DNA from 2 places in the Streptomyces sp. NPDC041796 genome. Region 1 is predicted to be linked to the other one. Evidence: riboswitches for the same ligand, from Rfam matches in the RefSeq annotation. Region 1 holds a riboswitch; the other holds the start of a gene.
The links. A riboswitch is a leader RNA that binds a small molecule or an ion and turns the genes downstream of it on or off. The one in region 1 is predicted to bind glycine.
Positions count from the first base shown of each region.

Region 2: another riboswitch for glycine. It lies ahead of gcvT (glycine cleavage system aminomethyltransferase GcvT); the one in region 1 lies ahead of gcvP (aminomethyl-transferring glycine dehydrogenase).

Region 1 covers NZ_JBVJAH010000019.1:111,646-115,044, forward strand. Annotated here, with positions in the region: gene gcvP (aminomethyl-transferring glycine dehydrogenase) at 1-1,751, opposite strand, end outside; glycine riboswitch at 1,934-2,033, opposite strand; gene ACZ6C1_RS30835 (PRC-barrel domain-containing protein) at 2,148-2,513, shown strand; gene ACZ6C1_RS30840 (DNA polymerase IV) at 2,441-3,399, opposite strand, start outside.
Region 2 covers NZ_JBVJAH010000001.1:434,930-438,328, reverse strand. Annotated here, with positions in the region: gene ACZ6C1_RS01985 (enhanced serine sensitivity protein SseB) at 1-491, opposite strand, end outside; gene ACZ6C1_RS01980 (AAA family ATPase) at 576-1,247, opposite strand; glycine riboswitch at 1,403-1,495, shown strand; gene gcvT (glycine cleavage system aminomethyltransferase GcvT) at 1,639-2,754, shown strand; gene gcvH (glycine cleavage system protein GcvH) at 2,813-3,190, shown strand; gene glyA (serine hydroxymethyltransferase) at 3,204-3,399, shown strand, end outside.

The DNA of each region.
Region 1 (3,399 bases):
ACGGCGAGCAGACCGGCCAGCTCGCCCTGCGAACCGGCGTTGGGCTGGATGGAGACCTTGTCGTAGCCGGTCACCTCCGCGAGGCGCTCCTCCAGCTCACGGATCAGGGTCAGGTAGCCCTGCGCCTGGTCGGCCGGCGCGAAGGGGTGCATCTGGCCGAACTCCGGCCAGGTCACCGGCTCCATCTCGGTGGTCGCGTTCAGCTTCATCGTGCAGGAGCCGAGCGGGATCATGCCTCGGTCCAGCGCGTAGTCGCGGTCGGCGAGCTTGCGCAGGTAACGCAGCATCGCGGTCTCGGAGCGGTGCGCGTGGAAGACGGGGTGGGTGAGGTACGCGTCGGTGCGCAGCCGCGCCGCGGGCAGGACGTCGGCGGTGCCGGCGTCCAGCGCCTCGATGTCGCCGCGCACGCCGAAGGCGTCCCACACGGCGGCGATCTGGGCGCGGCCGGTGGTCTCGTCGCAGGCGGCGGAGACGTGATCGGCGTCGACGAGGCGGAGGTTGACCCCGTTCTCGCGGGCGGCGGCCACGGCCTCGGCTGCCTTGCCGGGAACGCGGACGGTGACGGTGTCGAAGAAGGTGTCGTGGACGACCTCCACACCGCCCGCACGCAGGCCCTCGGCGAGGACGACGGCGTACCGGTGGACGCGCTGGGCGATCTGCTTGAGCCCCTCGGGGCCGTGGTAGACGGCGTACATGCCGGCCATGACGGCGAGCAGCACCTGCGCGGTACAGATGTTGCTGGTGGCCTTCTCCCGGCGGATGTGCTGCTCACGCGTCTGCAGCGCCAGGCGGTACGCCTTGTTGCCGTCCGCGTCGACGGAGACGCCGACGAGCCGGCCCGGCAGGCTGCGGGCGAAGGTGTCGCGCACGGCCATGTAGCCGGCGTGCGGGCCGCCGAAGCCCATCGGCACGCCGAACCGCTGGGTCGTCCCGACCGCGATGTCCGCGCCCAGCTCGCCGGGCGAGGTGAGCAGGGTGAGCGCCAGCAGGTCGGCGGCGACGGTGACGATCGCGCCGAGCTCGTGCGCCTGATCGATGACGGCCTTGATGTCCCGTACGGCACCGGAGGCGCCGGGGTACTGGAGCAGCACGCCGAAGACACCGCGCTCGGCGACCTCGGCCGGGATGCCCTCGCTCAGGTCGGCGACGACGACCTCGACACCGGTCGGCTCGGCGCGGGTCTCGATGACGGCGATGGTCTGCGGCAGGGCGTCGGCGTCGACCAGGAAGACGCCGTTCTTGACCTTGCCGACGCGGCGGGCCAGGGACATGGCCTCGGCGGCGGCGGTGCCCTCGTCGAGCAGCGAGGCTCCGGAGGTCGGCAGCCCGGTCAGGTCGGCGACCATGGTCTGGAAGTTGAGCAGCGCCTCCAGGCGGCCCTGCGAGATCTCCGGCTGGTACGGCGTGTACGCGGTGTACCAGGCGGGGTTCTCCATGACGTTGCGCAGGATGACCGGCGGCGTGAAGGTGCCGTAGTAGCCGAGACCGATCATCGGGGCGAGCACCTGGTTGCGGTCGGCGAGCGAGCGCAGCTCGGCCAGGACCTCGGCCTCGGTACGCGCGTCGGGCAGCCCGAGGGCCTCGGCGCTCTTGATCACATCCGGCACCGCGGCAGCCGTGAGCTCGTCGAGCGAACCGTAGCCGACCTGCGCGAGCATCTTGGCGCGGGCCTCTTCGTCGGGCCCGATGTGCCGCTGCTCGAACGGGATGCCCTGTTCGAGTACGGAGAGCGGAATGCGGTTGGCGGTCATTGCGGAGGCCTCCTGGTCGATACGACCTGCGAGGGGCACCACGGCGCGGGTGCCCGGACGGCCTCCCCCTCTGTCATCTCAACCTGAGAGCTTCACCGGACCTCCCCATGACGGGGCGGGCCGGCTTTCACCGTCGGTGAGAGCGGATGCCGTCCGACGCCCGCCCTGCTTTCCAGAGTGACCTCATCCGTGCGGTACCGGGTGCCTGAGAGATTCCGGGGAGGATTTGCTCCTTCGGCGCCTCCGAAAGGTTTCTCCGGAGGACTCTCCCGCACGGGGTCAGCGGCCGTCTGCCAGCCTACCAGCGCGGTCCCCGCCCGATCCCTCGAGTGGCCGACGTCACCGATGTGCACTTTCGTAGTGTTTACAGAGCGGTTGCGACCAGTTGGAGGGACCGTGCAGACCGATATCGATCCGCGCAGCCTGATCGGCCGCAAGGCCTTCGACCGCAACGGCCACAAGATCGGCACCATCGACGAGGTGTACCTGGACGACGCGACGGGGGTTCCCGAGTGGGCCGCCGTACGCACGGGCCTGTTCAGCCGCGACGCCTTCGTCCCCTTGGAGCCCAGCGGCCTCGAGGCCGACGGCCTGCACGTCCCGTACGACCGCGCCCTGATCAAGGACGCGCCCGACTTCGGCGTGGGCCGCCACCTGTCTCCCGAGCAGGAACTGCAGCTCTACCACCACTACGGCCTCGCGCTCCCGCCCCCTCCCGCGACGGACCGCGACTTCGGCAAGCTCGCCGGCCAGGAGGACTGACCCGGCACGAGAGGCAGCGGATCCGACGGCTCCAGGTCCGGATCGTCGGCCCAGAAGGTTCGCACCCGCCCCGGTGCCGACCCCGGCTCCTCGAATCGCACGGTCACCCGGCCCAGCCCACTTCCCTGCACCCACCCGGCTCCGTACTCGGCGTGCCGCACGTCCTGACCTGCCACCCACCGCCGAGGTTCGTCCGCACCGGCCGTCCCGGCACTGTCCGGCCCGGCAGCCGCGCGTCCCGCCGCTCCACCGGCCTCCCCGGCTCCGGGCCCCGCCCCGCTCCCGGCCCCGTCTCCGCGGCCCTCCCCCTCCGTGGAAGCGCCACCCTCCAGGGCACCCGACCGCACCCGGGCGTCCAGCCCGTCCGCCGCCGCAACCTCCTCACGAGGCCCGCCGCCCCCGCCCGGGCCGCCACTCGGCCCGGAGCCGGCCCGGCCGCGCATGCCGGAGCCGGCGACAACGGGCCGCCCGGCCGGTTCACCGACCGCCGGTCCGGCCACCTCGTCGCCCTTACGGGCCGGAACCCCCGCGTGGCCACCCGGCCAGGCGCGCACGTCCGCCTCCTGGGACACCGCCGGCGCGCCGGGCCCGCCCACCACAGCGCCCGCACCGGACTCCCCCGTCTTATGGGACACACCGGCGACGTCCTCAACCGGTTCCGCACCCCCCGCTCCCGCCCCGGCCGCCTCCTCCGCAGCGGCCTGGGCGAACAGGTCCTCCTGCGTATAGTCCGCGAGCCCCGTCACTCCCACGCCCAGCAGCCGCACACCACCCGTGGTGTCCACCCCCTCCAGCAGCCGTGCCGCCGCCTCCCGCACCACCACCGGGTCGTCCGTCGGGCCACGCAGCGTCTCGGACCGGGTCAGCGTGGAGAAGTCGTACCTCC
Region 2 (3,399 bases), on a different contig from region 1:
GCGGTGGCGTCGAACTCGGCGGCCGCGGCGGACAGGAAGTCGACCGGGTCCTCCTGCCAGTCCGGCTCGAACAGCCGCACCCGGGCGCCGCTCGCGGGCCCGTCCAGCGGGGTGCGGCCGGCCCGGCACAGCTCGGCGACGGCGAGCGGGGGCAGCGGGGCGCCGACGGCACCGCCGGGGTTGACGGCGATGCCGAGCTGTGGCGGCAGGCCGCGTGCGAACTCGACGGCCGGGGCGACGGCGTACGGCATGTGGGCGCCCGCGCACTGGAGGAACTGGGCCTCGGAGCTGAAGACGGGGACGTACGCCTGCCCGCCGATCTCCAGGGTGGGCAGGTCCAGGTCCGGGCTGTCGGGGGCGCCGCCGTTGGGGAGGGGCACCCAGACGTGGCTGCGGCCCAGCACCTCGACGAGACGGCCCCCGGCCGCGGGGTTCCCCAGGGAGGCGGCGAGCACCTCTTCGAGCTCATTGCCCGGCCATGCAGTGTCCACTGGTGCTCCTGGTCCTTCCCCGCGCGTGCCTGTCGCTGCCGCAGCACCCTAACGCGGGCTCCGCCGCCCGGGTCGCCGCCCGGGTCAGCCGAACGCGATCCGGGTCAGCGCGGACGCCGCCGGACGGTCCAGCAGCACGGCGGACGCGCACCCGCGCGGCACGACGCCCCGCTCCGCGCCCCGCACCAGCCGCCCCACCGCCCTGCGGTGCCGCCCGAAGGCGTACCCCGACACACCGCGGCCCCGCTCGCGCTGGCCCTCCCGGGCCGTGCCGGGCGGGACGTCCAGCAGGAACAGGTGCAGGGCCGTGCCGCGCCGCCGGGCCTCCCGGGCGAGCCAGCGCCGCACCCAGGCCTGGGTGCCGCAGTCGTGGACGACGACGCTCTCGCCGGAGCGCAGGGCCCGCCGCAGCCCCGCGTAGTGCGCCAGCCGGACGAGGGGCCGGTAGACGGCGTACGGCAGGAGGCCGGGCACCCGGTGCTCCCACCGCTCCCGGGCGTCCTGCGAGTCGATGCCGCGTCCCTGGGCCGCCCGGGCGATCAGGGTCGACTTGCCGCTGCCGGGCAGGCCCGACACGACCACCAGGTCACCGGCCGGGAAGATCAGCGCCCGGGGTCCGCACCCGCGCCGGTCCCGCAGGTCGCGCACGACCGGGAGGGCGGGCGCACCGGCCACCGCCCGCCCGCCCGCGGGCAGGCCCGGCTGCCCGGGCACGCCGGCGGTCGTCGGGTACGCCCCGGTCCGCTGCAACGTCATCGCTACTCCCCCAGCTGGGTCGGCTTCTGACGACCCTTGCCCATGAAGTGTAAAGAAAGGGTAATAAGGCACAAGCGATTTGCCGAGGAGACCCCGCGTGCAATGATGTGCGCGCCGACGCACACACGTGCGTACACAACCGCATACCGGCCGCTTGAATCCGCGCGGGAGAGTTCCGGGTCCCGCCCGGGCGCCGAAGGAGCAAGTTCCTCCCTTGAATCTCTCAGGCCCCGTACCGCGTGGATGAGGCAGATCTGAAAAGCGGGCCGCCACGGCGGCTCCACCCAAGGTGCAAGCCGAAGGCCGTCCCCGTACGGTCACGGTGAACCTCTCAGGTTCCGATGACAGATGGGGAGGATCGTCTTCGAGCCATGCCCTGGGAGCCACATCCATGAGCACTGCCCCCCGCCTGACCGCCCTCGATGCCGTGCATCGTGCGCTCGGCGCGACCATGACCGACTTCGCGGGCTGGGACATGCCGCTGCGGTACGGGAGCGAGCGTGACGAGCACAACGCCGTCCGTACGCATGCCGGACTGTTCGACCTCTCCCACATGGGTGAGATCACCGTCACCGGCTCGCAGGCCGCCGACCTGCTGGACTACGCGCTCGTCGGCAACATCGGCAGCGTCGGTACCGGCCGCGCCCGCTACACGATGATCTGCCAGGAGGACGGCGGCATCCTCGACGACCTGATCGTGTACCGGCTCCAGGAGCAGGAGTACATGGTCGTCGCCAACGCCTCGAACGCGCAGGTCGTGCTGGAGGCGCTGACCGCCCGCGCCGCCGGGTTCGACGCCGAGGTGCGCGACGACCGGGACGCCTACGCGCTGCTCGCCGTCCAGGGGCCGCAGTCCCCCGGCATCCTGAAGTCCCTGACCGACGCCGACCTGGACGGGCTGAAGTACTACGCGGGCCTGCCGGGCACCGTCGCGGGCGTCCCCGCGCTGATCGCCCGCACCGGCTACACCGGTGAGGACGGCTTCGAGCTGTTCGTGGAGCCGCAGCACGCCGAGAAGCTGTGGCAGGCGCTGCTGGAGGCCGGAGCCCCGGTGGGTCTGATCCCGTGCGGGCTGTCCTGCCGCGACACGCTGCGCCTGGAGGCGGGCATGCCGCTGTACGGGCACGAGCTGACGACGTCCCTGACCCCGTTCGACGCGGGCCTGGGCCGGGTGGTCAAGTTCGAGAAGGAGGGCGACTTCGTGGGCCGCGAGGCGTTGGCCGCCGCCGCCGAGCGGGCGCAGATCGCCCCGCCGCGCAAGCTCGTGGGCCTGATCGCCGAGGGCCGACGGGTCCCGCGCGCCGGGATGTCCGTGGTGGCGGACGGCAAGGTGATCGGCGAGGTCACCTCGGGCGCCCCGTCGCCGACGCTGGGCAAGCCGATCGCCATGGCATACGTGGACGCCGCGCACGCCGCGCCGGGCACCGGAGGGGTCGGCGTCGACATCCGCGGTACCCATGAGCCGTACGAGGTCGTGGCGCTGCCGTTCTACAAGCGCCAGAAGTGACCCCCCGCACCACCACCCCGTTCACCAGCACTCCCCCGCGTACAGGAGAATTCCAGTCATGAGCAACCCCCAGCAGCTGCGCTACAGCAAGGAGCACGAGTGGCTGTCGGCCGCCGAGGACGGCGTGTCGACGGTCGGCATCACGGAGCACGCGGCGAACGCGCTCGGCGACGTGGTGTACGTCCAGCTCCCCGCGGTCGGCGACACGGTCACCGCGGGCGAGACCTGTGGTGAGCTGGAGTCGACCAAGTCCGTCAGCGACCTGTACTCCCCGGTGACCGGCGAGGTCGTCGAGGCGAACCAGGACGTCGTCGACGACCCCTCGCTGGTGAACACCGCCCCGTTCGAGGGCGGCTGGCTGTTCAAGGTACGCGTCGCGGACGAGCCGAAGGACCTGCTCTCCGCCGACGAGTACACCGAGTTCTCCGGCAGCTAAGGACCCCTCCCCGATGTCGCTTCTGAACACCCCTCTTCACGAGCTGGACCCGGACGTCGCCGCCGCCGTCGACGCCGAGCTCCACCGTCAGCAGTCCACCCTCGAGATGATCGCCTCGGAGAACTTCGCTCCGGTCGCGGTCATGGAGGCCCAGGGCTCCGTCCTGACCAACAAGTACGCCGAGGGCTACCCCGGCCGCCGCTACTACG